3 regions of the Streptacidiphilus sp. PB12-B1b genome follow, and region 3 is predicted to be linked to each of the others. Evidence: riboswitches for the same ligand, from Rfam matches in the RefSeq annotation. Region 3 holds a riboswitch; each other region holds the start of a gene.
What was found. Region 3 has a riboswitch for cobalamin ahead of GXW83_RS05285 (ribonucleoside-diphosphate reductase subunit alpha). Riboswitches for the same ligand answer to the same signal wherever they lie in the genome.

Region 1: it holds a riboswitch for cobalamin, as region 3 does, so the genes downstream of both, metE (5-methyltetrahydropteroyltriglutamate--homocysteine S-methyltransferase) here and GXW83_RS05285 (ribonucleoside-diphosphate reductase subunit alpha) in region 3, are expected to answer to the same signal.
Region 2: it holds a riboswitch for cobalamin, as region 3 does, so the genes downstream of both, GXW83_RS25500 (cobalamin biosynthesis protein) here and GXW83_RS05285 (ribonucleoside-diphosphate reductase subunit alpha) in region 3, are expected to answer to the same signal.

Annotation. Positions count from the first base shown of each region.
Region 1 is NZ_CP048405.1:3,344,713-3,354,744, forward strand. Features, by position in the region: gene fahA (fumarylacetoacetase) at 1-1,172, opposite strand, end outside; gene GXW83_RS15045 (hypothetical protein) at 1,169-2,032, opposite strand; gene GXW83_RS15050 (homogentisate 1,2-dioxygenase) at 2,029-3,237, opposite strand; gene hppD (4-hydroxyphenylpyruvate dioxygenase) at 3,268-4,473, opposite strand; gene GXW83_RS15060 (hypothetical protein) at 4,750-5,307, opposite strand; cobalamin riboswitch at 5,494-5,716, shown strand; gene metE (5-methyltetrahydropteroyltriglutamate--homocysteine S-methyltransferase) at 5,854-8,163, shown strand; partial or broken gene GXW83_RS15070 (FAD-dependent monooxygenase) at 8,426-8,687, shown strand; gene GXW83_RS15075 ((2Fe-2S)-binding protein) at 8,890-9,621, shown strand; gene GXW83_RS34005 (hypothetical protein) at 9,790-10,032, opposite strand, start outside.
Region 2 is NZ_CP048405.1:5,893,435-5,903,466, forward strand. Features, by position in the region: gene GXW83_RS25480 (hypothetical protein) at 1-540, opposite strand, end outside; gene GXW83_RS25485 (S9 family peptidase) at 706-1,890, opposite strand; gene GXW83_RS25490 (FAD-binding oxidoreductase) at 2,122-3,525, shown strand; gene GXW83_RS25495 (hypothetical protein) at 3,675-4,025, shown strand; cobalamin riboswitch at 4,191-4,321, shown strand; gene GXW83_RS25500 (cobalamin biosynthesis protein) at 4,436-5,443, shown strand; gene GXW83_RS25505 (cobyric acid synthase) at 5,440-6,936, shown strand; gene cobN (cobaltochelatase subunit CobN) at 7,098-10,032, shown strand, end outside.
Region 3 is NZ_CP048405.1:1,132,337-1,142,368, reverse strand. Features, by position in the region: gene GXW83_RS05305 (phospho-sugar mutase) at 1-1,127, shown strand, start outside; gene GXW83_RS05300 (tyrosine-protein phosphatase) at 1,202-2,047, shown strand; gene GXW83_RS05295 (LPXTG cell wall anchor domain-containing protein) at 2,031-3,056, opposite strand; gene GXW83_RS05290 (GNAT family N-acetyltransferase) at 3,190-3,690, shown strand; cobalamin riboswitch at 3,702-3,900, shown strand; gene GXW83_RS05285 (ribonucleoside-diphosphate reductase subunit alpha) at 4,012-6,441, shown strand; gene GXW83_RS05280 (ribonucleotide-diphosphate reductase subunit beta) at 6,441-7,472, shown strand; gene GXW83_RS05275 (alpha/beta hydrolase) at 7,393-8,193, opposite strand; gene GXW83_RS05270 (vitamin K epoxide reductase family protein) at 8,258-8,902, opposite strand; gene def (peptide deformylase) at 8,971-9,648, opposite strand; gene GXW83_RS05260 (hypothetical protein) at 9,712-10,032, opposite strand, start outside.

The DNA of each region.
Region 1 (10,032 bases), 2.2 Mb from region 3:
ATGCGGCCGGCGACCTCGCCGAGGCCGATGCGGGCGCCGTCGGGGCCGGGCGCGGTCGCGCGGATGACGACCTCGTCGCCGTCCTCCAGGAAGGTCCGGGTGGAGCCGTCGGGCAGGACGACGGGGTCCTGGCCGCCCCAGCTGAGCTCCATCAGCGAGCCGCGCTGGTCCTTGTCCGGGCCGCTGACGGTGCCGGAGGCGAACAGGTCGCCGGGCCGGATCGAGGCGCCGTTGACGGTCATGTGCGCCAGCATCTGCGCCGGGGTCCAGTACATGGTCGCGTACGGCGGGCGGGAGACCGGGTGCCCGTTGAGGCGAATCTCCAACTCCAGGTCCAGTCCCCAGGGCTGACCGCCGGTCAGGTACGGCAGTGGCTGCGGGTCCTGGCGCGGCGGGTCGGTCCGGGCGTGTTCGAGCGCGGCCAGCGGGACCACCCACGGGGACACCGAGGTGGCGAAGGACTTGCCCAGGAAGGGGCCCAGCGGCACGTACTCCCAGGCCTGGATGTCGCGGGCCGACCAGTCGTTGACCAGGCACACGCCGAAGACGTGCTCGGCGAAGTCCGCCGGGGCCACCGGCTGCCCGGGCGCGGTGGCGGCGCCGACGACGAATCCGACCTCCGCCTCGATGTCCAGCCGCAGGCACGGCCCGAAGGAGGGTGCCGCGTCCGTGGGCGCCTTGCGCTGGCCGTTGGGGCGCGGCACCGGCGTCCCGGAGACCACGACGGTCCCCGAGCGGCCGTGGTAGCCGATCGGCAGGTGCTTCCAGTTCGGGGTCAGCGGCTCCGAGCCGGGGCGGAACATCTGGCCGATGTTGCTCGCGTGGTGCTCGCTGGCGTAGAAGTCGACGTAGTCGCCGACGGTGAACGGCAGGTGCAGCCGCGCCTGGTCCAGCGGGACCAGGGCGGGCTCCACCACCGCGCGCCACCGCTCATCGGTCAGCAACTCGGTGATGCGGGCCCGGACCGCGTCCCAGCGGGCGCGGCCCTGGCCGAGGAAGGCGTTGAGCGCGGGCGCGGCGAAGACCGGGTCGTCCAGCGCGGTGGCCAGGCACAGCACCTGGTCGCCGATGCGCACGCCCACGCGCGGCTCGCGGTCCGCGGTCGAGAACACCCCGTAGGGGAGGTTGCTCACGCCGAAGGCGGAGCCCTCGGGAAGGGCGAGCCAGGTCATGTGTGGGTCTCCTCGGGGCGGCGCACCAGGCCCAGTGCGGTCAGGTCGGTGACGGGATCGGTGATGCTGCACGTCCCGAAGGACAGGAAGGCGGTGCGGGCCCGCGCCAGCCGGCCGTCCTCGGCGGCGGCTGCCACCTGGCCGGCGACGATCCCGGGCGAGCGTTCGGCCAGGATCTCGGCCAGCTCCGCCGGCTGCCCGCCGCGCAGCGCGGCGTCGGTCGCCAGCAGCACGTTCAGGAACCCGTGCTGCTCCAGGGCGCCGTCGGTGTGCCGGACGGCGTGGTGCAGTCCGGCGGTGCACTTGAACGGCAGCCCGCGCCCGGCCGCGGCGAGGATCGTCCGGGACAGTTCCCGCTCGTCCGGGTGCGCCTGTGGGACCAGTCCGCCGGTGCGGAACTTGGCCCGGTGCCGGGTGCCGACCAGGGCGTCCAGCACGTCTTCCTGGCGCGGCCCGCGCGGGACCTCCAGGAACCCGGCGACCCCGGCGGGAAGATGGGCGTCCAGGGCCGCGACCGCCTCGGCGGCCGTCATCCGCTCCGGCAGGACCACCTCCACGGCCGCGAGGACGCCGGGCGCCGCCCGGGCGAAGCGCTCCAGCGCCTGCGGGAGTGCGTCCGGCCCGTCGGGCAGGGTCAGGCTCACCGCGAGCGGGCCGGTCAGCTCGTCCACCCGGGCGGCCGGGCAGACGAAGGAGCCGACGAGCGGGGCGTACCAGGCGGACCGGTGCCCCTGGTGCGCCGGGAGCGCCTGCGGCAGCGGCAGGTCGCCCGGCGGGAAGACGGCCGCGTCGTCGAGGAAGGCGTCGAACGGTCCGAGTGGGCCGGACGGGCCGGGGGCGCTGCCTGGGGAGGCGGTCACTGCGCCTCCCCTGCCTGCCGGGCCCAGGTCCAGGCGTAGCCCGGATCCTCGCACCCCTGGCCGGCGACGCCGAGCTCCAGCGGACGGAAGGTGTCGACCATGACCGCGAGCTCGTCGAAGAACTCGGCGCCCAGCGAACGCTCCACCGCGCCCGGCTGCGGGCCGTGCGAGTGGCCGCCGGGGTGCAGGCTGACGGAGCCCTGGCCGATGCCGGAGCCGCGACGGGCCTCGTAGTTGCCGCCGCAGTAGAACATGACCTCGTCCGAGTCCACGTTGGCGTGGTAGTAGGGCACCGGCACCGCGAGCGGGTGGTAGTCCACCTTGCGCGGCACGAAGTTGCACACCACGAAGTTGCGGCCCTCGAAGACCTGGTGCACCGGCGGCGGCTGGTGCAACCGGCCGGTGACCGGCTCGAAGTCGGCGATGTTGAAGGTGTACGGGTACAGGCAGCCGTCCCAGCCCACCACGTCGAACGGGTGGCGCTGGTGGACGTGGACCGTGCCCGCCTGCCCGGCCGGGCCCGCGCCGCGGTGCCGGACGTACACCTCGGTCTCGCCGTCGTCGACGACCAGCGGCTCGTCCGGGCCGTGCAGGTCCCGCTCGCAGTAGGGCGCGTGCTCCAGCAACTGCCCGTAGCGCGACAGGTAGCGCTTGGGCGGGGCGATGTGGCTGTCCGCCTCGATGACGTAGGCCCGCAGCGGCGCGCCCGGGTCCGGGATCCAGCGGTGGGTGGTGCCGCGCGGCAGCACCACGTAGTCGCCGGCCCGGACCGGCAGGACGCCGAAGCCGGTCTCCACCGTGCCGCCGCCGGACTCGACGTAGACGCACTCGTCGCCGACCGCGTTGCGGTACAGCGGGCTGGGCGCGTCGGCGGCCACGTAGGACAGCCGCACGTCGGCGTTGCCGAGCACCAGCCGGCGGCCGGTGACCACGTCCACCGGCGCCGTGTCCTGGTCGGGGAAGAGCGCGTGCAGGCGCAGGTGCCGCGGCAGCAGGGGAGCGTTGGGGGCGGTGCGCTGGTCCGGCAGCTCCCAGGACCGGGCGCTCGTCAGCGCGGAGGGGATGCCCTGGTGGTAGAGCAGCGAGGAATCGCTGGAGAAGCCCTCCTCGCCGACCAGTTCCTCGTAGTACAGCCCGCCGTCCGGGCGGCGGTGCTGGGTGTGGCGCTTGGGCGGGACGTGGCCCACCCGGCGGTAGTACGGCATACCGGGGCTCTTCCTCGCGTTCCTCGCAGCCTAGAAGTTGCCGCGCTTGGCCTGCTCGCGCTCGATGGCCTCGAACAGCGCCTGGAAGTTGCCCTTGCCGAAGCCCAGCGAGCCGTGGCGCTCGATCAGCTCGAAGAAGACGGTCGGCCGGTCACCGATCGGCTTGGTGAAGATCTGCAGCAGGTAGCCGTCCTCGTCGCGGTCGACCAGGATGCCGCGCGAGGCCAACTCCTCGACCGGTACCCGGACCTGGCCGATGCGGGCGCGCAGCTTCGGGTCGGTGTAGTACGAGTCGGGCGCGTCCAGGAACTCCACGCCCTTGGACCGCAGCACGTCCACGGTGGCGAGGATGTCGTTGGTCGCCAAGGCCAGGTGCTGGACGCCGGGCGCGCGGTAGAAGTCCAGGTACTCGTCGATCTGGGAGCGCTTCTTGCCGACGGCCGGCTCGTTCAGCGGGAACTTCACCCGGTGGTTGCCGTTGGCGACGACCTTGCTCATCAGCGCCGAGTACTCGGTGGCGATGTCGTCCCCGACGAACTCGGCCATGTTGGTGAAGCCCATGACCCGGTTGTAGAAGTCCACCCACTGGTCCATCTTGCCCAGCTCGACATTGCCCACGACGTGGTCCAGGGCCTGGAACAGGCGCTTGGGCTCGCCCTGCGGCTTGACCCAGCCGCTGCTGCGGGCGACGTAGCCGGGCAGGTAGGGGCCGGTGTAGCGGGAGCGGTCGACCAGCGTGTGCCGGGTCTCGCCGTAGGTGGCGATGGCGGCCGTACGCACGGTGCCGTGCTCGTCGGTGACGTCGTGCGGCTCGACCAGGACGGTCGCGCCCTGGGTGCGGGCGTGCTCGATGCACTTGTCCACATCCGGGACCTCCAGCGCGATGTCCACCACCCCGTCGCCGTGGCGGCGGTGGTGGTCCAGCAGCTCGCTGTCCGGGTCCACCCCGCCCTTGACGACGAACCGGGCCGCGCCCGAGCGCAGCACATAGGCGTGGTGGTCGCGGTTGCCGGTGGTGGGGCCGGAGTAGGCGATCAACTCCATCCCGAAGACGGCCTGGAAGAACAGCGACGCCTGCGTGGCGTTGCCCACCGACCAGACCACGGCGTCCCAGCCGGTCACCGGGAAGGGGTCCCGGTCCCCGTCGTACTCCACGAGCCCGACCAGCTGACGCAGCTGGCCCAGGTCGAGTTCGGCGAGTCGTTCCTGGTCGGTGAGGGTGGTCTCGATGGTCACGGGTCGTTCTCCTCCACTGAGCACTGCGGCGATGGACACAGAGCACACCGTATGAAGCCGTGGGGGACAAGAGTGCCTCGCTGGGCTGCACAACCTGTACGATCTGCCCAGCCATCCGGCACAATCACTGAGCATATTGTCCAGTGGATCGAGCAAGGTCGCCCTAATCACCGTCTGCAGGGACGCGGCGGACGCGGCCATGGAAAAGCCCTGCCGTACCCGGAATCCGCCCCCGCGTCGGACCGCCGAGGCGCGTCAGCGTGCGGTCGCCGTGGGTTACTGGGGCGCCGGGGCGCAGCCGCCGTCGGCGAGGTAGCCGGTGACCTCGGTGGTGACCGAGGTGCCGACGATGTCGCCATGGATGCAGTCGCCTGCGGGCGGTTCGACCACCACGGACATGTCCACCGGGTCGGTCGCCGAGAAGGCGGTGACCGCGACGGCGGCCGGCGTCATCCTGGTGGCCGTCGCCGTGACTGTCTGCAGCTGTGCCTGGGTGACCGGCTTGCCGACCAGGTGCTGGAGTGCGGTCCGCAGGGTCGCGGCCAGGGGCTGGTCCAGCGCCTCGGCGCTCGGTGCGGCTGGCAGTTGGCTGGCGTACGCGTGGTTCTCCGCGGTCCGCTGCTGCCAGCTCTCGCTGATGCAGGGGGCTGGTGTCGAGTCGCCCTGCGCCTCGGGCGGTAGGCAGAACCCCTCCGGCACCGGGCGCGCGGACCCTGCGGCCGTCCGCCCCTGCGCCTGCGCCTGCGAGGAGGTCACGTGCTCGGTGCCGCAGCCGCCCAGCGCGGCGGTCAGCAGGAGTGCGGCACATCCCTTGGCCAGTCCCGAAGAGCGCATCTGCCACCCTGGTCCGACAGCCCATCAGTTCGGATGCAGAACGATCCGATCGTGATCGGAACGTTGCAGTTCCGTCCCGGTCGGGCCACGGGCCGACTCCTCCGTCCTCGGCCGGTGCCACCCGGAGCGGATGCGGCAACCGCACCCGTTCATCCGCGATCCGGACGCGGAGGGCGCCATGGGGATAGGCTGGTAAATGCAGTCGGTTCGCCCTGTCTGCCAGGCAGGGCGTCGTAAGAGGGAACCCGGTGGGAATCCGGGACTGCCCCGCAGCGGTGAGTGGGAACGACCGCCGTCACACGCACTGGACGACACAGTCCGGGAAGCGACGGCCAGTAGGTGCCGGAGTACCAACAGGTCTCCGGTGTGCCCATGAGTCCGAAGACCTGCCACTGCCCGCGTGCTCCCTGCACACGGTGATCTCGGTGACCTCGTGGGCGGGTTGGCGGAGCAGGCGGGCACGGGTAGGGGGCCGCGCCCTGACTGCTGTTCCTTCGCGCCCCGTGCTCTCCCGGGATCGCAACGCGACTCGCGAAGGAGAGTTCCGTGTCACCGAGTGTCACCAGCGCGCAGGCCACCGTCCACGGCTATCCCCGGCAGGGCCCCAACCGTGAGCTGAAGAAGGCCGTCGAGGGCTACTGGACCGGCCGGGTCGACGCCCAGGACCTGCACATGACCGCCGCCACGCTGCGCCGCGCCGCCTGGCAGAGCCTTGCCGACGCCGGGATCACCGAGATCCCCACCGGGGACTTCTCCTTGTACGACCACGTTCTGGACACCAGCGTCGCCGTGGGTGCGATCCCGGAGCGGCACCGCGCCGCGGTCGATGCCGATCCGCTGGACGGCTACTTTGCGATGGCGCGCGGCACCCAGGAGGTCGCGCCGCTGGAGATGACCAAGTGGTTCGACACCAACTACCACTATCTGGTGCCCGAGTTGGGCCCGGACACGGGCTTCGCCGCGAACCCGGCGAAGCCCGTCGGCGAGCTGAGCGAGGCCCTCGCGCTCGGCCACAACGCCCGGCCGGTCCTGGTCGGGCCGCTCACCTACCTGCTGCTGGCCAAACCCGCGCCGGGCGTCGCCGCCGACTTCCAGCCGATCACCCTGGTGGACCGCCTGCTGCCGGTCTACGCCGAACTCCTGGAAGACCTGCACGCGGCGGGCGCGGAGTGGGTCCATCTGGACGAGCCGTGCCTGGTGCAGGACCGGACTCCGGCCGAGCTCAACGCCGCAGCCCGGATCTACCGCGAGCTGGGCACGGTCACCGACCGCCCGAAGATCCTGGTGGCGACCTACTTCGACCGGGCGGGCCAGGCCCTGCCGGTGCTGGCCAAGGCCCCGATCGAGGGCGTCGGCCTGGACTTCACCGGCCCGGCCGCTGCCAATCTGGACGACCTGGCCGCCGTCGGCGGCCTGCCCGGCAAGCGCCTGGTGGCCGGTGTCGTGGACGGCCGCAACATCTGGATCAACAACCTGGAGAAGTCGCTCACCACCCTGGGCACCCTGCTCGGGCTGGCCGACCGGGTCGACGTCGCCCCCTCCTGCTCGCTGCTGCACGTCCCGCTGGACGCCGCCGTCGAACGCGACCTGGATCCGCAGGTCTCGCGCTGGCTGGCCTTCGCCCGCCAGAAGACCGCCGAGATCACCACCCTGGCCACGGCGCTCAGCCGTGGCACCGACGCCATCGCCGCGCAACTGGCCGCCAACCGGGCCGACCTGGCCTCCCGCGCCGCCTCCGCGATCACCCGCGACCCGGCCGTACGCGCCCGCCTGGCCGCGACCACCGACCAGGACGCCCACCGCGCCCAGCCCTATGCCGAGCGCGCCCGGGCCCAGCGCGCCCGGCTGGACCTGCCGCTGCTGCCCACCACGACCATCGGCTCCTTCCCGCAGACCACCGACCTGCGCACGGCCCGCGCCGACCTGCGCGCCGGGCGCATCGACACCGAGGGCTACCAGGAGCGCATGCGGGCCGAGGTGCGTGAGGTCATCGCCTACCAGGAGAAGGCCGGGCTGGACGTCCTGGTGCACGGCGAGCCCGAGCGCAACGACATGGTCCAGTACTTCGCCGAGCAGCTGCACGGCTACCTGGCCACCCAGCACGGCTGGGTGCAGTCGTACGGCACCCGCTACGTGCGCCCGCCGGTCCTGGCCGGGGACATCTCCCGCCCCGCCCCGATGACCGTGGAGTGGTTCCGCTACGCCCAGAGCCTGACCGACCGTCCGGTCAAGGGCATGCTCACCGGCCCGGTGACCATGCTGGCCTGGTCCTTCGTCCGGGACGACCAGCCGCCGGCGGACACCGCCCGCCAGGTCGCCCTGGCCCTGCGCGACGAGGTCGGCGACCTGGAGGCGGCCGGCGCCGCCGTGATCCAGGTCGACGAACCGGCCCTGCGCGAGACCCTGCCGCTGCGCGCCGCCGACCGTCCCGGCTACCTGGCCTGGGCCACCGAGGCGTTCCGGCTCAGCACCAGCGCGGTCCGCGCCGACACCCAGATCCACACCCACATGTGCTACGCCGAGTTCGGCGAGATCATGACCGCGATCGACGACCTCGACGCCGACGTCATCTCATTGGAGGCGGCGCGCTCGCACATGCAGGTCGCCCACGAGCTGGCCCAGGTCGGCTACCCGCGCGAGGTCGGGCCGGGTGTCTACGACATCCACTCGCCGCGCGTTCCCAGCACCCAGGAGGCCGCCGCCCTGCTGCGTCAGGGCCTGGCCGCGATCCCGGCCGAACGGCTGTGGGTCAACCCCGACTGCGGCCTGAAGACCCGCGGCTGGCCGGAGACCCGCAGCTCACTGGACCACCTGGTGGCGGCCGCCCGCCTGATCCGGGAGGAGCTCAACGCCTGACCCGGCCACCGGGGCGGGCGGGCACGCCACCGCGTCCGCCCGCCCCAGGCCGCGCCGAGCAACCACGGACCGGTGGGGGAGCCGTACCGGTGCGGCGTGGGCCCGGCGGAAGCGGTGCACGTCGCCCGGCGGTCGTTCCCACTCGCCGCTGCGGGGCAGTCCCGGATCCCCACCGGGTTCCCCCCTGACGACGCATCCCGCCTGGCAGACGGGGGCGGTGCTGCACCGCCACGGCTGCACCGTCGCCGTCCTCGAACGCGACCTGGCTGCCTACGGTGCCAACCGCTCCTTCGTCGCCCAGCGCAACAGCGGCGGCCACGTCAAGGTGTACGCCAAGTTCCGCGCGCCGCTGGACTGGCACACGAACCTGGACCTGGCGGACGACGAGGCCGTGCGATCGAGCCTGCTGGCCCTGTTCGACGGCTGGGCCGCTCCCGTCCTCGACCTCCTCCGGCACGGCACCGCTTTCGTCCACCGCCCCTTCTACGCCCTGCCCGTGTCCCACACCTGGACCCACGTAAAGCCGTCGCCCACTTCGACCAAGTCCAGCCATCCTGAACGCCAAGCGAACGCAGGGACGTCTGCGTCGAACGCGACCATCGGCCCAAGCAGCGCCTTGCGTCGCCGCGAGGATGACTCGATCATGAGGGCCATGACCGGATCCGCCGTATCACCCGCGCCCGTGCCCGCCCGGTCAGAGCCGGTCAGGGCGGCATGATCGCGCCGGTGCCGGATGCGGAGATGCTCGACGAGTTGGCGGCCCTCGGCCCGTTCTTCGCCGTCCAGGCTCACGCACCGACCTCGGAGATACTCGCGCCGTGGGACAGCATGGCGGCGCTGGTCAAGGACCCGCAGGTGCTGTCCAACCGGGTCGAGTCCGTGCGGTCGTACCTGGCCGCGGGCAGCGGCAGGACTTCTCAGGAGCTGGAGTTGCGTGTAGCGGCCTCGGTCACCCACCTCGGTCTGGCGGCCAGGCTGCTCTCGCCGGCTCTGGCCATGGCTGTTCTGCACGGGACCGTCCTGCCGTGGCGGTTGGACCGCCTTCGCTGGCAGCAGGTGCCCGGCGGGATGTTTCCGCTGTCCATTGCACTGGGCCAGGGACACATCGGTGACGTGCAGACCTTGGCTGATGGCCTGTCAGATGATGTGCTGCACGGGGCGTTGAAGGACATCGAGCTGATGGTCGCGGAGATGTCCGTCTCCGCCCGGGTGCTGAGGGGGAACGTCGCCTCCGCCGTCAACGGGGCCGTCGGCGCGCTGGCGTCCGCACGGCCCGAGTGCGCGCCGCGCGCGCGGCTGCTCGCGTCCGCCCTGCTGGAGCGGCCGCCCCTGCTCGGCAGCGCGACCCACGACGGCACCGGGCACGGCTTCCGCCGCCGCAGCTGCTGCCTGATCTACCGGGCCGCGCCCACAGGAGCAAGGGCCGTCTGCGGTGACTGCGTCCTGGGGCGCGGGTGACCGGACCGGCCCATCGGCGACGGGACGGACCGGACCCCGGCCGTGGCAGGGCGGCCGAGCAGGAACCGCTCCAGTAGCGCGCCGAAGACCAGGGCGATGACGGTGCTGCGATCAGAGCCGGTTCGGCCTGGCGCCCGACGAGCCGGTCGTCACCGTCGTCCGCCGCGCTCACTTCTGGTGGGCACGGGTGTGCAGGTCCTCGCGGGCGGCGGCGAGGATCTCGTCAGCCAGCGAGGGGTCGGTGGAGACGACGGCGCGGGACAGCAGCAACGCGCCCGCCATCTGGCTGAAAAGGGCCAGGGCGCGGGTCCAGGCCGCTTCCTGGTCCAGTCCGACGGCCTCCTGCACCGCCCGGGCGAAGCGCTGGCTGATCCTGGTCGGCACCGGTCCGCGCGGCGGCGAGGAGATCGG
Region 2 (10,032 bases), 4.8 Mb from region 3:
CTGCTCCTCCAGGCCGCGTCTCAACAGCTCCCGCAGCTCGGTGAGCGGAACCGGATCGTCCACCAGGTGCAGGAAGGAGAGCAGTTGCGGCGCGTGGTCGACGGCCAGGCCGGCCAGCGAGGTCAGCGCCCGGTCCGGGACGGGCACCAGCAGCGTCCAGGCGTCGAACAGGGCCGCCCAGCCGCGCAGGACGGCCTCGTCGTCGTGCTCCCAGGCGTGCAGCCGCCAGCCGGGGCCGGCGCCGCTGCCGCGCAGCTCGATCAGGCCGGTCAGCCGGGCGCGTTCCCACGCCTCGGCGGCGGCGGGCATGGTCAGGGCCAGCGCCCGCCCGGCGGCGTGGGCGTCCGCCTCGTGGAGGTCCCCGCGCCGGTCGACGCTGGGGAGTTCCCCGGCCCAGCGGGCGATCCGCACCGCGTCGGCGAGCAGCCGCCGGGCGAGCGGAGCGAGCTGGGCGGGTCCTGGCAGCCCGGCCGGTGGAGTGCGGCGGGCTTGGGTCGAAGGTCGGGGCGGGGCGCTGCTGCGTGGCTGCGTGGGAAGCACAGCCGTGGGCAGCCTGGTCACCTGAGCGGTGCCACCCACAGGTCGGGCATCACGGTCGCGCGAATTCCGGGACGTCACGCCGTGCAGTCTTCCCCGTGGACGGTGTAGTTGTCACATCCTCAGGTACACGGGCTTCCAACGTGTCCCGGAATGGTGACGGATGGGTCACAGGAGGGGGGTGAGGAACCTGCGCAGGGTCTCCTCGTAACCGGCCGGATCGGCGTTCCACAGGGCCGCGTGCTCAGCCCCGGGGAACTCCCGGTACAGCACCAGGTCCTCGCGGCTCGCGGCCAGCCTGCGGGCCGGTCCCGGGTCGGCGACGGTGTCGTCCGGGCTCTGCATCAGCAGCACCGGGGCATTCAGCCCGAGGCCCAGCGCGAGCCGGTCCGCGGCGGCGCCGTCCAGCCCGGCGCGGCCCTCGGCGGCGCGGGCCCCCAGGACGGCCAGGGCGTCCGGCACGCCGCGCCGGGCGGCCTGGCGGCGGGCGGCGCCGCGGACGTCCAGCACCGGGGAGTCCAGCACCACGCCGCGCACGCTGTCCCGCCACGGGGAGCGCTCCAGGAAGTGCAGCGCCGTGGTCGCGCCGATCGACCAGCCGTGGAGCAGGACCCGCCCGAAGCCGCCGGACAGGGCCAGCTGGACGGCCGCCTCCACGTCCCGCCACTCGGTCTCGCCGAAATGCGAGAGGCCGTCCGGCGAGCGCGGCGCGCCCTCGTCGTTGCGATAGGTCACGGCCAGCACCTGCACCTTGAGCCGGGTCAGCAGCGGCAGCAGCGGCAGCACCTGCTGTCGGTCCTCGCCGGGGCCGTGGACGGCCACCACGCACAGGTCGCGGGCGCCGGACAGGTACCAGGCGGGCATGGGCCCGAGCTCGCCGCGGACCAGGGGCTCGGTGAAGTCCAGCCCGAGCGCGGTGGACGGGTCGCCGACCAGCACCCGCGGGGTGATCCGGACGGCGGTGCCGTCGGGGGGCGCCGTGCCGCTCTCCAGCCGGCGGACGACGGTGCGGTCGGTGGTGCCGATCACCTCGCCGACCACGGCCCGGCCGGAGCGGCCGGAGCCCAGGCCGGCGGCGGGCACGGAGCCGGCGACGGGGCCGGTGCCGTCCGGACCGGAGCCGTCCGGGCCCCACTCCAGGGCGTAGCGGCCCGGGCGGAGCGTCTCCCCGCTGCGGGTCAGCTCGATCCGGCCGTCGGCGGAGGCCTGCACCCGCAGCCCACCGCCCCCGGCCGGAGGCGTCTCCCGGGGCCGGACCGAGAAATCGGAGGCCGCCCGGCTCGCCGCCAGCACCGCCGCACCGGCTCCGACGGCGGCTGCGGCGGCCACGGCTGCTGCCCTTCCCCAACGCATGTCGCTCCCCACGCTCGGCGGTGCCCGCTCGGTACTCCTCCCCGCCATCCCAGTGCCCATGCACGGCGCGCGCCAGCCGGGCGCGGCCATCCGGCGGACGCCCGGAACGCCCGTCCGTCCGACGCTGTGTCCCGTTTCCCGGCGGGAGGCTGACAGAGTGCGCATTGCCGCTGCTCGCGGCGGATGGGTACGGTCCGGAAAACCCACTCCTCGCGGAAGCAGGTCCTCCTGATGGGCACGTCCGCCATCGCCAACGGCGGTGTCTCGTTCTGGTACGCGGAGGCGGGCGTCCCCGCGCCGCGCACGCCCCTCGACGGCTCGGCCGAGGCCGACGTCTGCATCGTCGGCGGGGGCTACACCGGGCTGTGGACCGCGTACTACCTGAAGAAGGCCGATCCCGGGCTCCGGATCACCGTGCTGGAGCAGCGCTTCTGCGGCTACGGCGCGTCAGGCCGCAACGGCGGCTGGCTCTACAACGGCTTCGCCGGGCGCGGCGCCTTCGCCCGCCGGTACGGCAAGCCCGGCGCGGTGGCCATGCAGCAGGCGATGAACCGGTCCGTGGACGAGGTGATCGAGGTCTGCGCGGCCGAGGGCATCGAGGCCGACATCGTCAAGGGCGGCATGATGGAGGTCGCCTACACCCCGGCGCAGCTGGACCGGCTGCGCGGGTACGTCGCCACCGAGCACGCCTACGGCGAGACGGACCAGGTGCTGCTCGGCGCCGCCGAGGCAGCCGCGCGGATCAGCGTCGCCGGGACGCTGGGCGGCAGCTGGACGCCGCACGGGGCCCGGATCCAGCCGGCGAAGCTGGCCCGGGGGCTGGCCCGGGTGGTCCGGGCGCTGGGCGTGACCGTGCACGAGGGCACGGCGGTGCGGGAGATCCTGCCCGCCGCCGACGGCCGCCCGGCCCGGGCGGTGACCGCGACCGGGACCGTGTCGGCGCGGTACGTGCTGCGGGCCACCGAGGGCTTCACCTCGGCGCTGCGCGGCGAGCGGCGCTCCTGGCTGCCGATGAACTCGTCCATGGTGGTGACCGAGCCGCTGCCCCGGGAGTTCTGGGACTCGGTCGGCTGGGAGGGCCGGGAGACCCTCGGCGACATGGCGCACGCGTACATGTACGCCCAGCGCACCGCCGACGACCGGATCGCGCTGGGCGGGCGCGGGGTGCCGTACCGCTTCGGCTCGCGCACCGACAACGACGGGCGGACCGCACAGCAGACCGTCGACCAGCTGCGGGAGATCATGGTCCGCTTCTTCCCGGCCGCGCGGGACGTGCGGATCGCACACGCCTGGTCCGGGGTGCTCGGGGTGCCGCGCGACTGGTGCTCCACCGTCGAGCTGGACCGGGCCTCCGGCCTGGGCTGGGCCGGGGGCTACGTCGGCAGCGGCGTCACCACCACCAACCTGGCCGCCCGGACCCTGCGCGACCTGGTGCTGCGCGAGGACGGCAGCGAGCTGACCGGCCTGCCGTGGGTGGGCCACCAGGTCCGCCGCTGGGAGCCGGAGCCGCTGCGCTGGATCGGCGTGCACGGCATGTACGCCGCCTACCACGCCGCCGACCGGCAGGAACGCGGCGGCCGGACCACCACCTCGCCGATCGCCCGATTGGCGGACGTGGTCTCCGGGCGGCACTGACACGGTCACCGACAGGCATTGCTGACACGCGTCACTGACAGGCAGTGACCGGGCGTGGGCGCTCCGAGATGCGGAAACGCCCGCCGGAGCGGACGCTGGACTCCGGGGGGTTCCACCGGACCGCAGCACTCAACGACCTTGGGGTGCCCATGTCTGTCCTTGCCTGGCTGCTCATCGCCCCGCTGGGGCTGCTTCTGATCCTCGGCCTCGCCTGGTTCGAGGACACCGTCCTGCGCCCGCCGGCCAGCCCGGCGGACCAGGTGCTGCAACGCCAGACGGAGACAGTCGCGCCCGCGCGGCGCGGCCGGGCCACCGGTCGGTCCAACCCCGTCGCCCAGATCTCCCAGGCCGCCAAGGCCGCGCAGGCGGCCCAGGCCGGAAAGGTCGCCCAGGTCGCCCAGGTCGCCCAGGGCACGGCGGAGCTGCTCAGCCTGGTCAGGCTGCAGCCTCGGCGCACCGCCGAGCGGCCGGGCGCGGGCGGCCGCGACAGCGCCGCCTGAGCCGCCCGACGCGAGGACGCCGAGCCCGTGCCGCACCCGGCGCGGGCTCGGCGTCCTCGCGTCCGGCCGGGGGGGCGGGCGCCGGGTGTGAGAAGAGTCGCCGGGCCGTGTGTTGACGGTCGGTCCGGCAGCGTGGTGGGATCATTGCGCCAAACGGAGGCATGCAGAGGAAGCCGGTGCGAATCCGGCGCGGTCCCGCCACTGTCACCGGGGAGCGCTTTCGAACGACGGCCACGGCAGTGCGGTACCGCTGCGGGAAGGCCCGGAAGCGCGTCGATCCGGAAGCCAGGAGACTCTCGCCCCCGGTACGTCGATCCAGGGCGCGGACCCTGAGTGAGGACATCCCACGCCATGCGCGTCCCCTGCCTGCCACCCCCGCACGCCGCCCCCACCGTCCCGCAGCCGCTCCGCTGACCGCCGTGCGCAGCGCACCGGCCCTGGGCGTCGCGGCGGGATACGCCGCCGACGCCGCCTTCGGCGACCCCCGGCGCGGGCACCCGGTGGCCGGGTTCGGCCGGGCGGCCGGGGCGCTGGAGCGACGGCTGTGGCGTGACCACCGGGCGGTCGGCGCGGCCTTCACCGCCCTGTGCGTCGGGACGGTCGCGGCCGGGGCGATCGCCGCCGAGCGCGCGGTGCGCGGGCCCTCGGGCGGCGGCTCCTCCGTCCGTTCCCCGGGCCTGGCGTCGGCGGGCCGGATGCTGCTGGCCGGGGCGGCGACCTGGACCGTGCTCGGCGGCGCGTCGCTGGTCCGCGAGGCGCGGACGATCGGCGGCTCGCTGCACGCCGGGGACCTGCCCGCCGCCCGCGCGCGGCTGCCGTACCTGTGCGGGCGCGACCCGCGCGGGCTGACGGAGCAGCAGATCGCCCGCGCGGTGGTGGAGTCCGTCGCCGAGAACACCGCCGACGCCGTGGTCAACGCCCTGGTCTGGGGCGCGCTGGCGGGCACGCCGGGGCTGCTGGCCTTCCGGGCGGTGAACACCCTGGACGCCATGGTCGGCCACCGCTCGCCGCGCTACCTGCGCTTCGGCTGGGCCTCGGCCCGGCTGGACGACGTCGCGGGCTGGCCCGGCGCCCGGCTGACCGCGCTGCTGACCGTCGCCGCCGCCGGTCCCGGGCGGCGCGCGGAGACCTGGCGGGTCTGGCGGCGCGACGCCTCGGCCCACCCCAGCCCCAACGCCGGCCAGGCCGAGGCGGCCTTCGCGGGCGCACTCGGCGTCCGCCTCGGCGGGACGCTGGCGTACGGGACCAGGACCGAGCACCGGCCGGTGCTGGCGGCCGAGTGCCGTCCGGTGGCGGTCGGCGACATCGAACGGGCGTGCGTGCTGTCGCGCCGGGTGGGGCTGCTGGCCGTCGGCGCGGCGGTCGCGGCGGTCCTGCTCCGGGAACGCCTCGGCGGACGTGGGAGGGAACGGCGTTGACGGGTGCACTGCTGGTCGCGGGGACGACCTCGGACGCGGGCAAGAGCGTGGTCACCGCGGGCATCTGCCGTTGGCTGGCCCGCACCGGCGTCTCGGTCGCGCCGTTCAAGGCGCAGAACATGTCGCTCAACTCCTTCGTCACCGCCGACGGCGCGGAGATCGGCCGGGCCCAGGCCATGCAGGCGGCGGCCGCCGGGATCGAGCCGGAGGCGGCGATGAACCCGGTGCTGCTCAAGCCCGGCTCGGACAGCCGCAGCCAGGTCGTGGTGCTGGGCCGCCCGGTGGCCGAGGTCGGCGCGCTCGACTACCACCAGCGCAAGCCCGCGCTGCTGCGGATCGCCCTGGACTGCCTGGCCGACCTGCGCCGCCGCCACGACGTGGTGGTGTGCGAGGGCGCGGGCTCCCCCGCCGAGATCAACCTGCGCGACCGCGACCTGGCCAACATGGGCCTGGCCACCGCCGCCGGACTGCCGGTGGTGGTCGTCGGCGACATCGACCGGGGCGGGGTGTTCGCCTCCATGTACGGGACGCTGGCGCTGCTGTCGGCGGAGGACCAGCGGCACATCGGCGGCTGGATCGTCAACAAGTTCCGCGGCGACGTCCGGCTGCTCCAGCCCGGCCTGGACATGCTGCTGAAGCTGACCGGGCGCCCCACCGTCGGCGTACTGCCGATGCTGCAGGGCCTGTGGCTGGACGCCGAGGACTCGCTCGACCTGGCCGGGCTGGTCGACCGGGCCCCGAGCGGCCCCGCCCACGGCGCGGAGGTGCTGCGGGTGTCGGTGGTGCGGCTGCCCCGGCTGTCCAACTTCACCGACGTCGACGCCCTGGCCCAGGAGCCCGGCGTCCTGGTCCGCTGGGCCACCCGGCCGGAGGAGCTGGCCGACGCCGACCTGGTGGTCCTGCCCGGCAGCCGCGCCACCGTCGCCGACCTGGCCTGGCTGCGCGAGCGCGGCCTGGACGCGGCCCTGGCCCGGCGGGCCGCGCAGGGACAGCCGCTGCTCGGCGTCTGCGGCGGCTACCAGATGCTGGCGCGCGAGGTCGTGGACGAGGTCGAGTCCCGGGCCGGGGCCGTCCCCGGACTCGGACTGCTCCCGGTGCGAGTGGAGTTCGCCCGGGAGAAGACCCTGGCCCGCCCGGTCGGCGAGGCGTACGGGCAGACCGTCGCCGGGTACGAGATCCACCACGGGGTGGCCACCGTGGAGGGCGGCGAGCCGTTCCTCGACGGCTGCCGCACCGGCGCGGTCTGGGGCACCACCTGGCACGGCGCGCTGGAGAACGACGGCTTCCGCCGGGCCTTCCTGCGGGAGGTCGCCCAGCTGGCCGGGCGCGCTTTCACCCCCGCGCCGGACACCTGCTTCGCCGCCGCCCGCGAGGACCGGCTGGACCGGCTCGCGGACCTGATCGAGGAGCACGCCGACACGGCGGCGCTGCTGCGGCTGATCGAGGGCGGCGTGCCGACCGGGCTGCCGTTCGTACCGCCGGGCGCACCGTGACCGCCCCGCCTCGCACACCCCCGCCCTCTTCACCCGCTTCACCACCGACGCCGTCCTCACCATCCTCACCACCGACAGGGGAGACCACCGTGGCCACGCAGGCCGAGCAGGACCAGCCGACCCGGCCGTCGGGAGCGCCGCACACCGCGACGGTCCTGCTGCTGTCCACCGCCGACACCGACCTGCTGGCGGCCCGCGCCGCCGGTGCGGACTACCGCATCGGCAACCCCACCCGGCTGGACACCGGCGCGGAGCTGCGCGCGCTGCTCGACGGCGCGGACGTCGTCGTCGTCCGGCTGCTCGGCGGCCGCCGCGCCTGGGAGGACGGGCTGGCAGTGATCGCCGCCTCCGGCGTGCCGACTGTGCTGCTGGGCGGCGAGGCCGTGCCCGACGCCGAGCTGATGGGCATGAGCTCGGTGCCCGCGGGCGTCGTCGCCGAGGCGCTGGCGTACCTGGTCGAGGGCGGCCCGGCCAACCTCGGCGAGCTGGCCCGGTTCCTCTCCGACACGGTGCTGCTCACCGGCGAGGGCTTCGCCGCGCCCCAGCCGATGCCGCAGTACGGCGTCAGCGGGCAGCGCGGGTTCACCGACGGCCGCCCCACGGTCGGAGTGCTCTTCTACCGGGCGCACGAACTCTCCGGCAACACCGCGTTCGTGGAGACCCTCTGCGACGCGGTCGAGGCCCGCGGCGGCAACGCGCTGCCGGTCTTCTGCGGTTCGCTCCGAGGGGCGGACGCCGGGCTGTACCAGCTGCTGGGGCGGTGCGACGCGGTGGTCGCCACCGTCCTCGCCTCCGGCGGCACGGTGGCCGCCGACGCCTCCGCCGGTGGCGCGGAGGAGAGTTGGGACACCGGCGCGCTGGCCGAGCTGGACATCCCGGTGATCCAGGGCCTGTGCCTGACCACCGGACGAGCCGCCTGGGAGGCCTCCGACGCGGCCCTCTCCCCCATGGACGCGGCCATGCAGGTGGCCATCCCCGAGTTCGACGGCCGGATCATCACCGTGCCCTTCTCCTTCAAGGAGCTGGGCGAGGACGGCATCCCCGGCTATGTCGCCGATCCGGAGCGGGCCGCCCGGGTCGCCGGGATCGCCCTGCGGCACGCCGCGCTGCGGCACAAGCCCAACGCCGAGAAGAAGATCGCGGTCGTCTTCACCGCCTACCCCACCAAGCACTCCCGGGTGGGCAACGCGGTCGGGCTGGACACCCCGGCCTCCGCCGTGCAACTCCTGGACGCCCTGCGGGGGGCGGGCTACGGCGTCAGCGACTACCCCTCCGGCGGGGACGAACTGATCCACCGTCTGATCGCGGCCGGCGGCCACGACGTGGAGTGGCTGACCGAGGAGCAGCTGCGGGCCGCCCCGGCGCGGGTGCCGCTCGCCGACTACCAGGGCTGGTTCGACTCCCTGGAAGGGGAGTTGCGCGAGGGCATCCGCAGCCACTGGGGGGACGCCCCGGGCAGCCTGTACGTGGACGGCGACGAGATCGTGCTGGCCTCGCTGGAGTTCGGCAATGTGGTGCTGATGATCCAGCCGCCGCGCGGCTTCGGCGAGAACCCCATCGCCATCTACCACGACCCGGACCTGCCGCCCTCGCACCACTACCTGGCCGCCTACCGCTGGCTGGAGCAGTCCTGGGGCGCGGACGCCGTCATCCACCTGGGCAAGCACGGCACCATGGAGTGGCTGCCCGGCAAGGGCCTGGGCCTGTCGGCGGGGTGCGCCCCGGACGCGGTGCTGGGCGAGCTGCCGCTGGTCTACCCGTTCATCGTGAACGACCCCGGCGAGGGCACCCAGGCCAAGCGGCGCGGCCACGCCACCGTGGTGGACCACCTCGTCCCGCCGATGGCCCGCGCCGACACCTACGGCGACCTGGCCAAGCTGGAGCAGCTGCTGGACGAGTACGCCCTGGTCAAGGACCTGGACCCGGCCAAGGCCCCGGCCGTGCGGGCGCAGATCTGGACCCTGGTGAAGGCCGCCGAGCTGCACCACGACCTGCATGTGGACGACCAGCCGGACGAGGACGCGTTCGACGAGTTCGTCATGCACATCGACGGCTACCTGTGCGAGATCAAGGACGTGCAGATCCGCGACGGGCTGCACATCCTCGGCGGCGGCCCGGTCGGCGAGGCGCGGGTCAACCTGGTGCTGGCAGTGCTGCGCTCGGCGCAGGTGTGGGGCGGCCAGGCGGACGCCCTGCCGGGCCTGCGGGCCAGCCTGGCACGGGAGTTCGGACTGTCGGAGAAGGCCCTGCTGGCCGAGCCGGGGGCGCCGGTGACGGTCCCCGCCGAGCTGACCGGGCTGGTCGCCGGGCCGTCGCGGACCGGCTCGGACGCGGTGGACCTGCTGGAGCAGCTGTGCCGCCGACTGGCGGAGGGGATGGAGGCGGCCGGCTGGACGACGGCCGCCGCCGGGAAACTGGTCACTGAAGTGACTGGACGTCAGATCCCGGACGCGGTAGCGGTGCTGGAGTTCGCCGCGACCGAGGTCGTGCCCCGACTGGAGCGCACCACCGACGAACTGACGCACGTGCTGCGGGCGTTGCGCGGCGGGTACGTCCCGGCCGGCCCCTCGGGATCGCCCACCCGCGGCCTGGTCAACGTCCTGCCGACCGGGCGCAACTTCTACTCGGTCGACCCCAAGGCCATTCCCTCGCGGCTGTCCTGGGAGGTCGGCCAGGCCCTGGCGGACTCGCTGGTCGCCCGCTACCTGGCCGACAACGGCGGCTACCCGCGCTCGGTGGGGCTCACCGTGTGGGGCACCTCCTGCATGCGCACCCAGGGCGACGACATCGCGGAGATCCTGGCGTTGCTCGGCTGCCGCCCGGTGTGGGACGACGCCTCCCGCCGGGTCACCGGCTTCGAGATCGTCCCGGCCGCCGAACTGGGCCGCCCGCGCGTGGATGTGACGGTCCGTATCTCCGGCTTCTTCCGCGACGCCTTCCCGCATGTGGTGGCGCTGCTGGACGACGCGGTGCAGGCCGTGGCCGCGCTGGACGAGCCGGAGGAGGCCAATTACGTCCGGGCGCACGTGGAGCAGGACACCGCCGAGCACGGCGACCGCCGCCGGGCCACCGCCCGGATCTTCGGTTCCAAGCCCG
Region 3 (10,032 bases):
CGCGCGCCGCCGGGGGCTGGCAGGTGCTGACCGGACAGCAGATCGTCGAGCCGTACCTGGCCCGCGCGCTCACCACCCTGGACCCGGCCACCCCGCGCGACCTGAGCGTCGTCTACACCCCGCTGCACGGCGTCGGCCGGGACACGCTGCTCGCCGCCTTCGACCGCGCGGGCTTCCCGGCCCCGCTGACGGTGGCCGCCCAGGCCGACCCCGACCCGGACTTCCCCACCGTCGCCTTCCCCAACCCGGAGGAGCCGGGGGCGATGGACCTGGCCATCCGCACCGCGGCCGAGCAGGGCCCGCCCGGACAGCCCGACCTGATCATCGCCAACGACCCGGACGCCGACCGCCTCGCCGTCGCCGTCCGCGCCACCGACGCCGGTACCGCCGACGCTGACGACGCCGGCTGGCGGATGCTGCACGGGGACGAGGTGGGCGCCCTGCTCGCCACCCACCTGGCCGCGCGCGGCGCGCAGGGGGCCTTCGCCACCACCATCGTCTCCTCCTCACTGCTGTCGCGGATCGCCGAAGCCGCCGGGCTGCCCTACGCCGAGACCCTCACCGGCTTCAAGTGGATCTCCCGCGCCCCCGGACTGCGCTACGGCTACGAGGAGGCGCTCGGCTACTGCGTCGACCCGCAGGGCGTGCGCGACAAGGACGGCATCACCGCCGCCCTGGCCGTCGCCGAACTCGCCGCCGTCCTCAAGGCCGACGGCCGCACCCTGAACGACCTGCTGGACGAGCTGGCCGTCCGGCACGGGCTGCACGCCACCAGCCAGCTGTCGGTGCGGCTGACCGACCTGAAGCTGATCGACGCGGCCATGGCCCGGCTGCGGGAACAGCCGCCGACCGCGCTCGGCGGGCTGGCCGTGGACCAGGCCGACGACCTGGACCAGGGGGTGGGCGGGCTGCCGCCCACCGACGGCCTGCGCTACCGGCTCAGCGGCGACGCGGTCGCCGCGGCCCGGGTGGTGGTCCGCCCGTCCGGCACCGAGCCCAAGCTCAAGTGCTACCTGGAGGTCGTCCTCCCGGTCGCCTCCGCCTCCGGCCTCGCCCCCGCGCGCGCCCGGGCGGCCGACCTGCTGGCCGACCTCACCCGCGACCTCTCCGCCGCCGCGGGCCTGTGACCCCCGCTCCGCCCGGGCCCCGCAGTCGGCGGGGGCCGGGTGGAGCGGAGCGCCCGCGCCCTAGGGTGGCGGCCATGGAGACCACCGACACCCCCGCCATATCCGCTGCCGGCGCGCTGACCGGCAGCGAGCGCCTGCTGGACGTCCCCGGCGTGCACAACCTGCGCGACGTCGGCGGGTTCGCCGCCGCCGACGGCCGACGGGTGCGCGCGGGCGCGCTCTACCGCTCGGGCGCGCTCGGCGAGCTGACGCCCGAGGGTGCCGAACGCCTGGCCGAGCTGGGCCTGAACACCGTTGTCGACCTGCGCAGCGAGCCCGAGATCCGGCGCTGGCCGGACCTGTCCCACGGGCTGCCGTTCAGCTCGGTCAACCTGCCGACCCTGCCGCCGTTCGAAGCCACCTCCGGCAACCCGGACTCGGCCGTCGACGCCTCCCCCGACGCCTCCCTCGACGGCGAGCCGGACGCCGACGGGCAGGGCGGGGCCCCGGCCGCCCCGCACCACCCGCTGGAGCCCATGTACGCCTTCATGGCGGACGTCGCGGGCCCGCCGATCCTCGCCTGCGTCCGGCGGCTGCTGGAGCCCGGCGCGCTGCCCGCGCTGCTGCACTGCGCCGTCGGCAAGGACCGCACCGGGGTCACCGTGGCCGTCATCCTCTCCGCCCTGGGCGTGGACGAGGCCGACATCACCGACGACTACGTCCTGTCCAACCTTGGCCTCGGGCTGCTCGGCGAACCGGTGCACTACCTCGACGAACACGGGGTGGACCGGATCTCCCGACCGGTCCACCCCGACCTGCTCGCCCTCTTCCTCCGCCGGACGTCCGGCCGCTACGGCAGCATGCAGGCGTACCTGCGCCACCTCGGGCTGACCTCGGAGGAGCTGCGGCGGCTGCGGGAGCTGCTCACAGAGAGCGCCTGAGCACCCGCCGCCGGAGCAGCAGCAGCCCGGCGCCGCCGCCGAGCGCCACGGCGGCGGCGCCGCCGATCAGCAGCGTGCCCTCGCCGGAGACGCCGGTGGCGGCCAGCTCCGGCCGGGCGCCGCCGTGACCGTCACGGCCGTCCCAGCCGTCGTGGCCGTCCCGCCCGCCGTGGTCGCCGCGGTCGCTGTGGTCGCCGTCGCCGTCCTGGCCGCCGCGACCGGCCCAGCCGGCGCCGCTCCCGTCGGCGTCGGCGGCCTGACCGCTCCAGCCGCCGTCCTGGTTCCCGGCGCCGCCACGGCCGCCGCTGTGCGCGACCGCGTCCAGCCCGACCGGCACGGCGGCGTCCGTCCCGCCGTGGCCGCCCTTGCCGCCGCCGTGGCCCTTACCGCCGTGGCCCTTCCCCGCGCCGTGGCCGTGGCCGCCCTTGCCCTTGCCGCCCTTGCCGGTCTCCCCACGGCCGTCCCCGCCCGCGCTGCCCCCGGCCTGCGGCTGCGTCCCGTGCGGTGCTGCGTGCGGTGCTGCGTGCGGTGCTGTGTGCGCCGCCGCGCGGGCTGGGTGCGGGTCCACCGCCGCAGCCGCCGCCACGGCCGCTGCCGGAGCCGCTGCCGTCCGGAGGTCGACGGCCCGGGCTCCCGTCGCCGGGGCGATCCGGACGGGCCGCTGCGGCCGCGGGCGGACCGCGCTGTCGGCCGCCGGGCGGGCGCTGTCGCAGCCCGGGTCGGCCCGGCTCTGCGACGGGTGCCCGGTGGTGGAGGCGTGGCCGCCCGCCGGGCTCGTGCGGTGCGACTGACGGGGTCTCACGGCGGGCTGGGCGCTGTCGTGCGAGGCCCTGCTGACGGCCCCGCAGGCCGCCGCCTCCGGCGCGGCGGCGCGTACCGCCCCGCCCGCCCGTGCCGTCGTCGCGGTCGCCGTCGCCGTCGCGGCCGCGTGGGCCATGCCCGCCGTGCCCATCGCCCCCAGCGGCCCGGCCACCAAGGCGGCCAGGCCCAGTCCTATCGTCCTGCGCATGCGTGTTGTAGTAGTCACTTTTTGAATCTGACACGCCACCAGTCGTCACGCTCGGCGACGACGACCGGGTACCGCCATTCCGGTGCCGGGCCCCGTTCCGAGCCCCTTCCGGCGCTGGGGCAGACTCTCGGGCATGGACATCGTCATCCGCCCCGCCCTCGCGTCCGAGCTCGACGCCGCCGGGGATCTCACCGCCGAATCCTTCATCGGCGACGGCCACACCGCGCGCGACAGCGCCAACGCGGCGCGCCTGCGCGACGGCCGCGACCGGGCCCGGCGGGCCGAGCTGCTGGTCGCCGTGGACCCGCTCTCGGGGGCGCTGCTGGGGTCGGTGACCTTCGCGCCGCCGGGTTCTCCGTACGCGGATCTGGCGCAGGGGCAGGAGGGCGAGTTCCGGATGCTGGCGGTCTCGGCGGAGGCGCGCGGGCGGGGCGCGGGCGAGGCGCTGGTGCGCGCCTGCATCGAACGGGCGCGCGAGCGGGGCCTGCCGAGGCTGGTGATGTCGACCCAGCCGGCCATGGTCCGCGCGCACCGGATCTACGAACGGCTCGGCTTCGTACGCACCCCGGCCCGCGACTGGTCCCCCGCCCCGGGAGTCGAACTGATGACCTATGCATTGGAACTAGTCCAGTGAATCTGCTCACGCCCGACACAACATCTGGTGGTGCTTCCAGCCAGCGCCACCAGATGTATGCTCACTCTCGCTGTCGAAGCAGGGGAACCCGGTGCGAATCCGGGACTGCCCCGCAGCGGTGAGCGGCTGCGCCCCGAGCGTCCCGACCCTTCCGGTCGCCCGGAATCGCGCCCGCAAGTCCGATTACCTGCCGACGGCATGACTTCCGGGCCCCGAGGGTGGGCCGAGGATGTGCTGCGCGCTGCCGTCTTGCGCTTTCGCACGCCTCGCTCCGCCCGAGGCGGCCCCTCGCCGACCGGCCGCCGCCAACGAGGAGCGAACGTGACTGACACAGCAACCGCCACCCTGCCTGCCCAGGCCGGTGCACCCGGCACCCCTGACGGCCCCGGCGCTGCCCTGCTGCGTACGCTCACCGAGCGCTCCGCCGACCTCCCCGAGGTGGACCCCGGACGGGTCGCCGCCGCCGCCCTGCGCGGCCGCAGCGGCGGCGCGGACTACGCCGAACTGCGCGGGCTGGCCACCGAGGCCGCCGCCGCGCTCATCGCCGAGGACCCGCAGTACTCCCGGCTCGCGGCCCGCCTCCTGGCCGAGGAGATCCGCGAGGAGGCGGCCGGCCAGGGCTCCACCTGCTTCGCCGCCTCGATCACTGTCGGTCACCGCGAGGGGCTGATCGGCGACCCCACCGCCGCGTTCGTCGCCGCCCACGCCGCGGCCCTGGACGCGGTGGTCGACCCCGCCGGGGACGACCGCTTCGAGTACTTCGGGCTGCGCACCGTCTACTCCCGCTACCTGCTGCGCCACCCGATCACCCGTCAGGTCATCGAGACCCCGCAGCACTTCATGCTGCGCGTCGCCTGCGGGCTGCAGATCGGCGGGGACACCGGCTCCGTGGCCGAGGTCGCCGAGCTGTACCGGCTGATGAGTCGGCTGGAGTACCTGCCCTCCTCGCCGACCCTGTTCAACTCCGGCACCCGGCACCCGCAGATGTCCTCCTGCTACCTGCTGGACTCCCCGCTGGACGAGCTGGACTCGATCTACGCCCGCTACGCGCAGATCGCCCGGCTCAGCAAGCACGCGGGCGGCATCGGCCTGTCGTACAGCCGGATCCGCTCGCGCGGCAGCCTGATCCGGGGCACCAACGGCCAGTCCAACGGCATCGTGCCGTTCCTGCGCACGCTGGACTCGTCGGTGGCGGCGGTCAACCAGGGCGGCCGGCGCAAGGGCGCCGCCTGCGTCTACCTGGAGACCTGGCACGCGGACATCGAGGAGTTCCTGGAGCTGCGCGACAGCACCGGCGAGGAGGCCCGGCGCACCCACAACCTCAACCTGGCGCACTGGATCCCGGACGAGTTCATGCGCCGGGTCGAGGCCGACGCCGAGTGGTCGCTGTTCTCCCCCGGCGACGTCCCCGAACTGGTCGACCTGTGGGGCGCGGAGTTCGACGCCGCCTACACCAAGGCCGAGGCCGCCGGGCTGGCCGCCCGCACCGTCCCGGCCCGCTCCCTGTACGCCCGGATGATGCGCACCCTGGCGCAGACCGGCAACGGCTGGATGACCTTCAAGGACGCCTCCAACCGCGCCGCCAACCAGACCGCGCTGCCCGGCCGCACCGTCCACTCGTCCAACCTGTGCACGGAGATCATCGAGGTCACCGACGACTCCGAGACCGCCGTCTGCAACCTCGGCTCGGTCAACCTCGGCGCGCACCTGCTGGCCGACGGCTCGATGGACTGGGAGCGGCTGGACGCCACCGTCCGCACCGCCGTGACCTTCCTGGACCGGGTCGTGGACATCAACTTCTACCCGACCCCCGAGGCCGCCGCCTCCAACTCCCGCTGGCGGCCGGTCGGCCTGGGCGTCATGGGCCTGCAGGACGTCTTCTTCCGGCTCCGGCTGGACTTCGACTCGGCCGAGGCCAAGGAGCTGTCCACCCGGATCTCCGAGCGGATCATGCTCGCCGCCTACGAGACCAGCTGCGACCTGGCCGAGCGCCTCGGCAGGCACGAGGCGTACCAGGAGACCCGCGCCGCGCGCGGCCAGCTGCACATCGACCACTTCGACACCGCCACCGCCTGGGCCGACCGCTGGGCCGCGCTGCGCGAGCGGATCGCCGTCACCGGGCTGCGCAACTCGCTGCTGCTGGCGATCGCCCCGACCGCGACCATCGCCTCCATCGCGGGCGTGTACGAGTGCATCGAGCCGCAGGTGTCCAACCTGTTCAAGCGGGAGACCCTGAGCGGGGAGTTCCTCCAGGTCAACCCGTACCTGGTGGCCGACCTCAAGGCGCTCGGGCTGTGGACCTCCGCCGCCCGCGAGTCGCTGCGCGAGGCCAACGGCTCGGCGCTGGAGATCCCCGGCCTGCCGGACGACCTCAAGTCGCTCTACCGCACCGCCTGGGAGCTGCCGCAGCGCGCGCTGATCGACCTGGCCGCGGCCCGGATGCCGTACCTGGATCAGAGCCAGTCGCTGAACCTGTTCCTGGCCTCGCCCACCATCGGCAAGCTCAGCTCGATGTACGCGTACGCCTGGAAGGTCGGCCTGAAGACCACCTACTACCTGCGCTCCCGCCCGGCCACCCGGATCGCCCGCGCCGCCCAGGCGGCCCAGGCCGCCGAGGCCGCGCCGGTCACCGAGGCCGCTCCGCCGCTGAGCCAGCCGGCCGACCTCTCCAACGACCTGCCGATCGTCGAGGACGACGCGGCGATCGCCTGCTCCCTTGAGAACCCCGAGTCCTGCGAGGCATGCCAGTGATGTCCGACCCCGCCACGCCCCGCGCCGCCGAGAAGAACCTGCTCGACCCGGGCTTCGAACTGACCCTGCGTCCGATGCGCTACCCGGACTTCTACGAGCACTACCGCAACGCCATCAAGAACACCTGGACCGTGGAGGAGGTGGACCTGCACTCGGACGTCGCCGACCTGGCCAAGCTGAGCGCGGACGAGCGCCACCTGCTGGGCCGCCTGGTCGCGTTCTTCGCAACCGGCGACTCCATCGTCTCCAACAACCTGGTGCTGACGCTGTACAAGCACATCAACTCGCCCGAGGCGCGGTTGTACCTGTCCCGCCAGCTGTTCGAGGAGGCCGTGCACGTCCAGTTCTACCTGACCCTGCTGGACACCTACCTGCCCGACCCGGAGGACCGCAACGCGGCCTTCGCCGCGGTGGAGAACATCCCCTCCATCCGCGAGAAGGCCCAATTCTGCTTCCGCTGGATCAACGAGGTGGAGAAGCTCGACGCGCTGCACACCAAGGCCGACCGCCGGCGCTTCCTGCTCAACCTGATCTGCTTCGCGGCCTGCATCGAGGGGCTGTTCTTCTACGGGGCCTTCGCGTACGTCTACTGGTTCCGCTCGCGCGGCCTGCTGCACGGGCTCGCCACCGGCACCAACTGGGTGTTCCGCGACGAGTCCATGCACATGGACTTCGCGTTCCAGGTGGTGGACACCGTCCGCGCCGAGGAACCCGACCTGTGGGACGACGAGTTGGGCGCGCAGGTCACCGCGATGCTGGAGGAGGCCGTCGAGGCCGAGCTGCAGTTCGCCCGCGACCTGTGCGGCGAGGGCCTGCCCGGCATGAACACGGACTCCATGCGGCAGTACCTGGAGTGCGTGGCCGACCAGCGCCTCGCCCGCCTCGGCCTGCCGGTCCGCTACGGCTCGGAGAACCCGTTCGGCTTCATGGAGCTCCAGGGCGTCCAGGAGCTCACCAACTTCTTCGAACGCCGGGTCTCCGCGTACCAGGTGGCCGTCGAGGGCTCGGTCTCCTTCGACGACGACTTCTGACCCGGCGTCGACGACCTCGGGCGGGGCGGATCGCGCCTCCCGGCGCGGAAGGCGCGGCGGGAGGCGCGGGTCCGGCGGGTCTAGCCGGCGGAGCGCGCCGCCTGGAGGATGACGCGGTCCACCACCTGCGGGGCGGCGGCCGGGACGTCATGGCCGAGTCGGCGGTGACGCCCCGGGCGCAGGCCCGCTGGGCCATGGAGAACTCGGCCTTGGTCGGGATCGCGTTGTCGTGGAGCGCGACGATCTCCCACTTGGGCACGGAGGCCGGCGGGTTGACGGTGGCCGGCTCCGCCGGCGCGGTCTGCTCCGGGGAGAGGCCGCCGGCGTACACCGAGCTGAAGTCGGCCGGGTTGATGTAGATGTCGGTCCCGCCCGGCTCCGGGCGGGTGAGCAGGTTGCTCCCGGTCAGCTGCGACCCGGGGAACTTGTAGGTCAGCTCCGCGGGGCTCTCGCCCTTCTCGGGGATGCAGGCGGCGACATAGACCAGCGCCTTGACCTCGGGATCCGCCGCAGCCGCGGAGCTGATCAGGAAGCCCGCGTAGGAGTGCCCCACCGGCACGATCGGACCGCTGATGGTCTTCAGGACGCTCAGCAGGTACGCCGAGTCCGACGCCACCCCGCGCAGCGGGTTGGCCACGGCGACGACGGGACAGCCCTTCGCCTCCAGGAAGGCGCACACCCCGCTCACCCGCGAGTCGCTCTCCGGCCTGGACACCCTCATCGTCATCAGCTTCGACTCCGCCCGCACCGCCTCTGGACCAACCTCACCACCCGCCCCACCGCTCTCAGAGCAGGGTCTTCCAGTAGGACCAGAAGCGGATGAGGATCATGCCGCCGATGACCAGGTACCAGAGCAGGGGGCCGAACCAGTGGAGGGTGAGCAGGGCGTCGAGGGGGTTGCGCCAGCGGGCGGGGGTGGGGATGACGCAGTGCTTGAGGTTGTGCAGGGTGACGTACCAGAACAGCGGGAAGATGATCACCCAGACGACCATGCAGTACGGGCAGAGCGCGCCGATGCTGTAGAGGGACTGGCCGACCAGCCAGCAGATCAGGCCGAGGCCGAAGGCCGTGCCGAGCTGCAGGCCGGCCCAGTACCAGCGGCGGTAGCGGGCGCCGGCCAGGAGGCCGGTGCCGACGGCGAGGACGACGGCGAAGCCGGCGATGCCCATCAGCGGGTTGGGGAAGCCGAAGACCGCCGCCTGGGGCTTGGTCATCACATTGCCGCAGCTGATGATGGGGTTGATGCTGCAGCTCGGTACGTATCCGGGCTGGGTGAGCAGCTTGAAGCGCTCGTAGGTGAGCGTGAAGGAGGCCAGGAAGCCCAGGGCGCCGGTGACGACCAGGAACCAGGCCATGGCCCGGCCGGCGCCGACGGGGGCGCCGGCCTCGGGGGCGGTGGTGTCGCGGTCCTGGGCAGCATCAACGTCCATGCTGTCCAGGATCGCCCACGGCCCGGTAGGGCGCGGATAAGACCGGGGCCCGGTCGCGGGCCCGGGGCTCAGTCGTTGGGGACGGTCTCGTAGCGCGGGGTCAGCTCCGCCATCTGCCGCAGGGCGTCCTTGCGGTCCCGCTTGGAGAGCCGGTCGATGTAGAGGTAGCCGTTGAGGTGGTCGGTCTCGTGCTGGAGGCAGCGGGCGAAGAAGCCGGTGCCCTCGACCACGATGTCCTTGCCGTCCTTGTCCTGGCCGCGCACGACCGCGAACTCCGGGCGGGCGAGGTCCGCGTACGCGCCGGGGACGGACAGGCAGCCCTCGGGCGACTCGTCCAGGGTGCGCTGGGCGGGGTCGAGGTCGTCCAGGACCGGGTTGACCACCACGCCGATGTGGCGGACGCCGTCGTCGTCCGGGCAGTCGTAGACGAAGACCCGCTGGGCGACGCCGATCTGGTTGGCCGCGAGGCCCACGCCCTCGGCCGCGTACATGGTCACGAAGAGGTCGTCCACCAGGGCGGCGAGCTCCGGGCCGAACTCGGTGACGGTCGCGCAGGGGTGGTGCAGGACCGGGTTGCCGACGACGGTGACCGGCCGGAACGTCCCCCTGGTCAGGTCCGGCTCCTCGCCGACGACCTGCTGCGGGGCGCGCTCCTCGGCCTGCCCGTCGGCCGGTGCGCCGACGGCCTGCGCGGCGGCGTCCTCAGCGACGTCCTCGACCTGTTCCTCGACCTGCTGTTCCGACATGCCGCTGCCACTCGCCTTCAGTCCGTACACGGGTAAGCCACCAGGGTACGGGGAACCGCGGGGTCAGCAGACTTCTTCCAGGTCACGGTAGGCGCGACCGGCCGGGTTGCCGAGCACCCAGCGGTCCAGCAGCAGGCCGACCAGGTCGGCCGGGGCGGCCATGCCGCACTCGCGTTCGGGGAGCCACAGGGCGCCCGCGCTGCGGTGGCTGAGGTGGCCGAGCTGCCCGTCGTCGTGCGGGTCGTGGTGCTCGCTGTGGCCGTCGTCGGCGGGCATCCGGCTCTCGGAGCAGTCCCGGCACAGCAGCCGCACCGAGGACGTCCAGTCCTCGGCGGCGTAGCCGGCCTCGGAGACCAGCCGCTCCAGGGCGTCCCGGTCGGCCTC